2 regions of the Arthrobacter rhombi genome follow, and region 1 is predicted to be linked to the other one. Evidence: riboswitches for the same ligand, from Rfam matches in the RefSeq annotation. Region 1 holds a riboswitch; the other holds the start of a gene.

Region 1 (4,662 bases):
GTCGCGGTGTTGTGCGGGATGTCCACCGACTACTACGCCCGGCTGGAACAGGAGCGGGGACCGCAACCCTCCGTGCCGATGCTGGCCTCCATAGCCCGCGGGCTGCGCCTCTCCCTGGACGAACGGGACCACCTGTTCGTCCTCGGCGGGCACCCGGCCCCACGCCACCCGGGCAGGGCGGAACACGTCGACGCCGGGTTGATGCGGATCATGGACCGTCTCCAGGACACCCCGGCCCGGGTCATCAACTCCGTGGGCGAGACACTGCTGCAAACGCCGCCGGCGACCGCGCTCTTCGGAGCCGAGCCGCCGATGGACGGCAAGTTTTCCCGTTCCGCCGTGTGGCGCTGGTTCATCGATCCCCCGTCCCGCAACATCTATCCCGCCGCGGACCACGCCCAGCGACAGGTCGAGTTCGTGGCAACGTTGCGCACCGCCTACGCCCGCGAGGGACATGGCTCGCGGACCTCCCAACTCGTCGAGCAGCTGCGCGCCCGCAGCGACGAGTTCGCCACCGAGTGGGCCCACCACCAGGTCAGCCACAAGCACACCCAGCTCAAGCGGTTCCAGCACCCGGAGGTCGGTGACCTGGAGCTTTACTGCCAAACCCTGTTCGACGTCGACCAGCACCAGGCGCTGCTGGTCTTCACCGCAGGTCCCGGCGCGGAAAACGCCGAGAAGCTCGAGCTTCTCGCCGTGATCGGGGCCCAGCAGCTGCAATCCTGACGCGCCGCGTCCCAGACGAGCGGGCCAGGGTTCCTGCCATCCCCGGCGACGCCACAACATCCCTGTACACCGACGCCACAACACGCCTACGTTGGAACTGCCCCCTCACACACCCGCGCGCGAAGGAACGATCCCCATGCCGCAAACCACCGGAGCCGATGGCAACACGCTGAACTACGAGGACACCGGCGGCGCCGGCCGTCCTGTCGTCCTGATCCACGGATGGCCGCTGCACCTCGGATCCTGGGCCGACCAGGTCAAGCCCCTCCAGGCAGCGGGCCACCGCGTCATCACATACGACCGACGGGGCTTCGGCGCCTCCGAGCCCTCCGCCCGCTACGACTACGACGCCCTCGCCGCTGATCTCGCGGCGCTGCTCGACGCCCTGGACCTGCATGACGCCACGCTGGTGGGCTTCTCCATGGGCGGCGGAGAAGTGGTCCGGTATATCGCCCACCATGGCGAGGACCGGCTGCGCTCCGTGGTCCTCGCCGCCGCGGTCCCGCCCTACCTCTTGAAATCCGACGCCAACCCGGAGGGCCCGCTGACGGAGACCGCGGCGCAGGACATGCAGAAGCAGCTGGAAGCCGATCGGGAGGCATTCCTCGGGGGATTCATGCGCACCTTCTACTCCGCTGGGGACAAGCTCCTCGTCACCGACGCACAGTTGCAGGCCACCCTGGCTATGACCCGCGCCGCCGACCGGGACGCGACGGCGGCCTGCATGGAGTCCTTCGCCACCACCGACTTCCGGGACGACCTGGAGAAGGTCACCGTCCCGACGCTCATCGTCCACGGCGACAGCGACGCGATTGTCCCGGTCGAGGGATCCGGCCGCCGGACCCACCGCGCCATCCCCCACAGCGAGTTGTGCGTCATCCGGGGTGGGCCCCACGGGTTGAATGTGTCCCATCCCGACGAATTCAACGCCGCATTGGTGGATTTCCTGGGCAGGTAGCGGACCGCACCCGGTAGAAGTTCACTGACCGAACAATCGTTCGGAAATGTGACAGCACATTTCATGGACCCTTTGGTGATCCGGATCACGTCGGGCATTCTTGCAGGACGCGGGCCCCCGGCCCGCGTCAACTGAATACCTTCCGATCACGTGCGGCTGGAGAGTCCCGACCATCATCCGGGCACCGAAGGGGCAAGCACCCGCAATCTCTCAGGTTCCAAGTACAGCCGCGTGAGGAAACTCTGGAGAGCAGCCGCAGCCGCGGCTCACCGACGAAGCACGCCGGACGCCGCAGGCGCCGGTCCAACTTTCAGGTTCAGGACAGAGCGGGCCCAGGCACGTCGGGATACCCAGTTCCCCCACCGTGCCGCATTGCACCCTTCGATGAACGGCTGACCCATGAACCTGCCCACCGCCCTGCCCGCTGCCGCGGAAAACAACTCCACGGACATCCTCGCCGTCGCCAACTCGCCCGTCCTCTGGGCCTGCGCGATCGGCGTCTTCCTGGTCATCATCATCCAGAGCGTCATCTACCTGAAGGCCGCCCGGATCGCCGCCCCCGCCATCGGCATGACGGGGACCGAACTGAAGACCAGCTTCCGGGCCGGCGCCATCTCGGCCCTGGGCCCCTCGCTCGCCGTCGTCATGGTCGCCGTCGCCCTGCTCACCGTCTTCGGCACCCCCGCGGTGCTGGTGCGCATCGGCCTGATCGGATCGGTGTCCTACGAGACGGCAGCCGCGGCCATCGCCGCCAACACCGCAGGCGCGGAACTCGGCGGCCCCACCTACACGCAGGCGGTCTTCGCACTGGCCCTGGCGGCCATGAGCCTGGGCGGCGCCATGTGGATGATCGCCACGCTGATCCTCACCCCGCTGCTGAAGAAGGGCGACTCCGCCCTGCGCAAGGTCAACCCGGCCATCATGCTCGTCGTTCCCGGCGCCGCCATGGTCGGAGCGTTCTCCGTCCTCGGGATCGCCGAACTGCCCAAGTCGTGGATCCATGTGGTGGCGTTCTTCTCCTCCGCCGTGATCATGTCAGTGCTGTTGGTGATCGCCCGGAAGGTCGGGAAACCGTGGATCAAGGAATGGGCGCTGGGCATTGCCATCATGCTCGGCCTGGCCATCACCTACGTCGCCACCCGCCTCTAAGAGCACCCCGGAACCCCAGGAGCACATCATGCCCATTGCCACCGAAGCGCACCAGGCGCTGACCACGTTCGACAAGACCACCTCACGGTGGGGTCGGATCACCATGATCGCCGGCCTCGTCTTCTCCCTCTCGGCCCCGGCCTACCTCGTCTTCTTCTCCGGCCTGGACATCCAGGTCTCCGGCATCCTCGGCGCGTTCGCCGCCCTGGCCGCCGTCTTCGGCGTCATCTGGATCGTCGAACCACTGACCTACTACCCCATCCTCGGCGCCTCCTCGATGTACCAGGCGTTCATGATCGGCAACATCTCCAACAAGCTGCTGCCCTCGGCGATGATCGCCCAGTCGACCATCGGCGCCAAACCCGGCACCCGCAAGGGCGAACTGGCTGCCGTCGCGGCGATCTGCGGGGCGGCCACTGTCCACCTGGCTTCGCTGTTCGTGTTCGTGGGGCTGCTGGGCACGTGGCTGGTCAGCATCATCCCCCACGACATCGTCCAGACCGTCCAGCTGTACATCCTGCCGACCGTCATGGGCGCCGTCCTGGTCCAGGCCATCGTCAGCCAGAAGGCGCCGCGCTCGGCGGTCATCGCCGTCGCCGTGGCCCTCGTCGTCAATTTCGCCCTCATGCCGCTGCTCCCCGGGCTGGCGCCTTTCGCCACCGCACTGGCAGTGATTTCGACGGCGGTGCTCGCCTGGTTCCTGCGCGACAGGCAGGCCACCCCCGACCTCGGGGATGACGGGGCGGACGCCGTGAACCGGCGCGAGCCCGACGCAGCAGCCGAGACCGTCTCCGGCCCCACCTACTAGATCCCATCCGCTTCGCTAGCCACCCCCACATTGGAAGGACTACCCATGAGCACCGCCGTCCCGCAGTCGCTGCGGATGACCGAGGCCGCCGAAACCGAACTCGTCGAGACCTACCAGCACCTGCACGCGAACCCCGAACTGTCGATGCAGGAGCACCGGACCGCCGACTACCTGGCGCAGCGGCTCGAGACGCTGGGACTGGAGGTGTTCCGCTGCGGAGGCACCGGCGTCGTGGGCATCCTGCGCAATGGCGAGGGCCCCGTCGTCGGACTGCGGGCCGATACCGACGGGCTGCCCGTGCTGGAGGACACCGGCCTGGACTACGCCAGCACGGCAACCGGCGCGTTGGATGACGGCACCGAGGTCCCGGTCATGCACGCGTGCGGGCATGACACGCACATGGCCACGGCGCTGAAGACCGCCGAACTGTACGCCGGCGCACCGGATGCATGGGCGGGGACCATCGTGTTCGTCCTCCAACCGGGCGAGGAGACGGCCGCCGGGGCGAAGGCCATGGTCGAGGACGGCCTGTGGGACCAGGCGCCGAAGCCGGAGATCATGTTCGGCCAGCACGTCATGGGCGGGTTGGCCGGCACCGTGACGCTGATGCCCGGCGCGGCGATGACCACCGCCGACTCCTTCAAGGTCACGGTGAGGGGCCAGGGGTCGCACGGCTCGATGCCCGAGCACTCCATCGACCCGATCGTGCTCGCGGCGTCCATGGTGGTGCGGCTGCAGACGATCGTCTCCCGGCAGGTGGCCCCGCAGTCCGCAGCCGTGGTCACCATCGGGTCCTTCCACGCCGGCCTGAAGGAGAACGTCATCCCCGACCGGGCGGTGTTCACCCTCAACGTGCGCACGTTCGACCCCCAGGTCCGCGAGACGGTCCTGACCTCGATCCGGCGCATCATCGCCGGGGAGGCCTCCGCCTCCGGCGCGCCGGAGCCGGTCATCGAGGACATCTCCCACTTCCCGCCGCTCTACAACGACCCGGCCGCCGCCGGGGCGCTGGCCGCCGAGT
Region 2 (4,662 bases), on a different contig from region 1:
GCCAGCAGCCCTGCATATTCGCCCTGCGAACCGGCATTGGGCTGGATGGAGACGCCCGCGTAGCCGGTGATGGTGCTGAGCCGGTTCTCCAGATCGGTGATCAGCTGGCGCCAGCCCTGGGTCTGGTGCGCCGGGGCGTAGGGGTGGATGGAGGCGAACTCCGGCCACGACATCGATTCCATTTCGGCAGTGGCGTTGAGCTTCATGGTGCACGAACCCAGCGGGATCATGGTGCGGTCCAGTGCCAGGTCGCGGTCCGAGAGCTTGCGCAGGTAGCGCAGCATCTGGGTTTCGGAGCGGACCGAGTGGAAGATCGGGTGGGTCATGAATTCGCTCGAACGCACGACGGCGGAGGGCAGCGTCTGCGCTGCCCCGGCTTCCGCGCGCTCCACGGCGGTCGCCGCGTCGGCGATGCCGAAGGCCTCGGCGATCGCGACCAGGTGCTCCGTCGTGGTGGTCTCGTCGGTGGAGATGCCCACGGTGTCGGCGTCGACGCGGCGCAGGTTGATTCCGCGTTCCTCGGCTGCGGTGACGATTCCCTGCGCCTGGCCGGCGGCCTGGACCGTGAGGGTGTCGAAGAACGATTCGGACGCGAGTGTGAAGCCGGCGTCGGCCAGGACGGTGGCCAGCGTGCTGGCGCGCAGGTGGGCGCGGCGGGCGATCGCCGTCAGGCCCTCGGGGCCGTGGTAGACGCCGTACATCGAAGCGGTGATGGCCAGCAGTGCCTGGGCGGTGCAGATGTTCGAGGTGGCCTTCTCGCGGCGGATGTGCTGCTCGCGGGTCTGCAGTGCCAGGCGGTAGGCGGGCAGGCCGGCGTCGTCCTTGGAGACCCCGACCAGGCGGCCGGGCAGCGAGCGCTCCAGGCCCTTGCGCACCGACATGTAGGCGGCGTGCGGGCCACCGAAGAACAGCGGGACGCCCAGGCGCTGGGTGTTGCCGACGGCGATGTCGGCGCCCTGCTCGCCCGGGGGGACGATGAGGGTCAGCGAGAGGATGTCGGCGGCGACGGTGACCATGGCGCCGCGTTCCTTGGCTGCGGCGATGACCGCTGCCTGGTCGACCACGCGACCGGAGTTGCCCGGCTGCTGCAGCACGATGCCGGAGATCTCCCCCTCGGGCAGGCCGGCCGAGAGGTCGGCGATCTCGAGTTCGAAGCCCAGTGCCCGGGCACGGCCCTGCACGACGGCGATGGTCTGCGGGAAGAGGTCGGCGTCCAGCACGGTCTTGGCGTCGGCCTTGGACTTGTTGGCGCGGCGCATCAGCAGCACTGCCTCGGCAACGGCGGAGGCCTCGTCCAGCAACGAGGCATTGGCGATCGGCAGCCCGGTCAGATCCGAGACCATGGTCTGGAAGTTCAGCAGTGCCTCGAGGCGGCCCTGGGAGATCTCCGGCTGGTACGGGGTGTAGGCCGTGTACCAGGCCGGGTCCTCCAGGACGTTGCGCAGGATGACCGGCGGGGTGAACGTGTCGTAGAAGCCCTGGCCGATCATCTGCGTCTTCATGATGTTCTTCGCGGCGATGGCGCGCAGGTCGGACAGGACCTCGGCCTCGGAGCGGGCGGCGGGCAGGTCCAGCGGGGCCGACTGGCGGATGTCGGCGGGGACCGCCGTGTCGACGAGGTCATCGAGGGTCGCGTAGCCGAGGTGCTTGAGCATCGTCGCGGTGGCGTCACCGCGGGGTCCGATGTGGCGGTCGGCGAACGCAAGCTCGCCGACGGGGCTGGTGGTGGGACGGGCCGTGGTCTCGGTCATCAGGGGAACTCCAAGTGTGGTCGGTGTGCAGTGCACGCCGAATGAGCTTCGGTTCCTCCCCGACTCTGTATTGGACCTGAGAGATTCCGCCGTGCCCGGTGTCCCGGACGTGGCTTGCACCGTCGGTGAGCAGGCCCCGCGGGGTGCTGCTTCTTTCCAGAGTTGCCTCAGCGCGGCGGTACGGATGCCTGAGAGATTCCCGGGGAGGGTATTGCTCCTACGGCGCCCGCCAGTGGTTCTGAACGGGACTCTCCCGCCGCATGTCATTGGCGTGTGTCCTCGCGGACACGTCTCCATGATACGGCGAGATCCACGCCACAGACAAGCTGCGGTGGCGAACCCGCCGGTTTTGTAACCATGCATGAGGGTGCAAAAATATGAGCCGACCCCTTCCACCACCGGCCGTTGCCGCAATCCGGCAACCACCACCTGACCCGGGCCCCTCGAGCCCGTTGAGGACGCGCCATGCAGGCTTCCGCCAACCACCCGGCCCCGGCCTCCCGGCCCCGCCTCCCGCTGGGACGGCAGTTGCTGCTGCGCAAGGACGTCGAGGCACTCAGCGCCGAGGCCGGACACGGCTCAGGCAGCGGCACCATGCGCCGCACGCTGGGCGTGCTGCAACTGACGATGATCAGCGTCGGCGCCACCCTGGGAACCGGCATCTTCGTGGTCCTGGGCTCCTCCGTGCCGTTGGCAGGTCCCGCCGTCTGGATCTCCTTCACCATCGCCGGGATCGCCGCCCTGCTGGCGGCGCTGTCCTATGCGGAAATGGCAGGTGCAGTGCCCGTTTCGGGGTCCAGCTACTCCTACACGTACGCGACCATGGGCGAGGGCCTGGCCTGGATCTGCGGCTGGTGCCTGATCCTCGAATACGGGGTGTCCGTGGCGGCCATTGCCGTGGGTGCCGGCGAATACGTCAACGAGCTGGCCTCGACCTTCAACGTCGAGTTGCCCGCCGCCCTGACCAACCCGCCGGGGGCCGACGGCGGCGTGTTCAACATCCCCGCCGTGGTCGTGGTGGTGCTGGCCATGGTCCTGCTGATGCGCGGCGCCAAGGAGTCCGCCACGGTGAACACCGTGCTGGTGTTCCTGAAGATCGCCGTGCTCATCTTCTTCGTCGTGATCGCTTTCAGTGCGTTCAACACCGGCAACTTCGCCCCGCTGCTGCCCATGGGCACCGCGGGCGTCTCGGCAGCTGCCTCGCGCCTGTTCTTCTCCTACATCGGCTTCGACGCCGCTTCCACCGCCGGCGAGGAGGCGGTGAACCCGCAGCGCGACCTCCCCCGGGCCATCATCGCCTCGATGATCATCGTCACCGTGCTCTACATCCTGGTCGCCGTCGCCGCGGTGGGAGCGAAGGACTGGCAGTGGTTCGTCGGCAAGGAGGCCGCCCTGGTGCAGGTCCTGGAGGAGATCACCGGGCAACCCTGGGTCGCACTGGTCTTCGCCGTCGGCGCGGTGGTGGCCATCATCAGCATCGTCATCACCGTCCTGTACGGGCAGACCCGCGTGCTGGTGGCCATGTCGCGCGACGGCATGGTCCCGCGGGTGTTCGGCAAGCTGAACCCGCGCACCGGCACCCCGGTGCTGAACACGCTGATCACCGGAGGCACCATCGCCCTCACCGCGGGGGTGGTTCCGCTGGGCCAGCTGGCAGACGCCACCAGCATCGGCACGCTCTTCGCGTTCAGCCTGGTCAGCCTCTCGGTCATCTACCTGCGCCGGAACCGCCCGGATCTGCCGCGCACGTTCCGCGTACCGTTCTACCCGGTGACCCCGATCCTGGCCGTCGCCGGCTGCGTGTTCCTGATGGTCAACCTGGGCGGCATCACCTGGGTCGTGTTCGGACTCTGGATGGTGCTCGGCGCGGGTGTCTACCTCGCCTACGGCCGGCGGCGCTCCACGGTCGCTTCGAGGCACGACGTCGGAGCCACCTCCCGCTCCTAGCCCAGGGCCCCGCTGCTCCCGAGCCAGGTCCCGATGAGGAACGTGGCGCCCAGAGCCAGCACGCCGCCGATGACCACACGCACGATCGGTCGCGCCATCGGCGCCCGCCCCAGGTAGGCGCCCAGGCCTCCGGTGACCGCCAATGCCACCAGGACCGCGGCGAAGGTCACGGGGATCTTCAACGCCGCGGGCAGCAGCACCGCGGTGAGGAAGGGCAGCAACGCCCCGACGGTGAAGGAGACCGCTGAGGCCGCCGCGGCATTCCACGGGCTGACGACCTCGTCGGGGTCGATGTTCAGTTCGGCGTCCAGATGCGCGGCGAGCGCGTCGTGGGCCGTCAGCTCCCGGGCGACCGTCGCGGCGGTTTCGGCGCTGAGTCCGCGCCGTTCATACAGGTAGGTGAGTTCGGAGAGCTCCTCGTCCGGCATCTCCTCGAGTTCGCGGCGCTCCTGGGCGATCAGCGCCTTCTGCGAGTCGGCCGAGCTGGAGACCGAAACGTACTCGCCCAGCGCCATGGAGACCGCACCGCCGATCAAGGCCGCGGCACCGGCGGTCAGAATGGGGCCGGTGGCGGTCGTTGCCCCGGCGACGCCGACCACGACAGCCGCCGTGGAGACGATCCCGTCGTTGGCGCCCAGCACCCCGGCACGCAGCCAGTTCAGGCGTTCGGCCAGTCCGGCGGATTCGTGCGGTTCATCCGCATGGGGTGCGGGTTCCGGCAGGCTGCTCATGCGACCTAGTCAACCACCATTGGAGTCCGGCGAGCCAGCGCTAGGCTGACGGCATGACTTTTGCCAATGTGGGAACCCTCGGAGCCGCCCCCGGAAAACGCGACGAACTGGTCGCCCACCTGACCCGGCGCAGCGACGTCCTGGCCGGACTGGGGTGCATCGCCTACGAGGTCGGGGTCAACGCCGAGAATCCGGACACGGTCTACGTCCTTGAACTCTGGGACAACGAGGCG

Evidence for each region. A riboswitch is a leader RNA that binds a small molecule or an ion and turns the genes downstream of it on or off. The one in region 1 is predicted to bind glycine.
Region 2: it holds a riboswitch for glycine, as region 1 does, so the genes downstream of both, gcvP (aminomethyl-transferring glycine dehydrogenase) here and ABD088_RS15140 (DUF5058 family protein) in region 1, are expected to answer to the same signal.

What each region holds. Positions count from the first base shown of each region.
Region 1 is NZ_BAAAIV010000019.1:207,058-211,719, reverse strand. Features, by position in the region: gene ABD088_RS15150 (helix-turn-helix transcriptional regulator) at 1-726, shown strand, start outside; gene ABD088_RS15145 (alpha/beta fold hydrolase) at 863-1,684, shown strand; glycine riboswitch at 1,831-1,921, shown strand; glycine riboswitch at 1,925-2,011, shown strand; gene ABD088_RS15140 (DUF5058 family protein) at 2,084-2,833, shown strand; gene ABD088_RS15135 (hypothetical protein) at 2,862-3,641, shown strand; gene ABD088_RS15130 (amidohydrolase) at 3,687-4,662, shown strand, end outside.
Region 2 is NZ_BAAAIV010000010.1:242,586-247,247, reverse strand. Features, by position in the region: gene gcvP (aminomethyl-transferring glycine dehydrogenase) at 1-1,751, opposite strand, end outside; glycine riboswitch at 1,918-2,017, opposite strand; gene ABD088_RS09275 (amino acid permease) at 2,217-3,698, shown strand; gene ABD088_RS09270 (VIT1/CCC1 transporter family protein) at 3,695-4,429, opposite strand; gene ABD088_RS09265 (putative quinol monooxygenase) at 4,483-4,662, shown strand, end outside.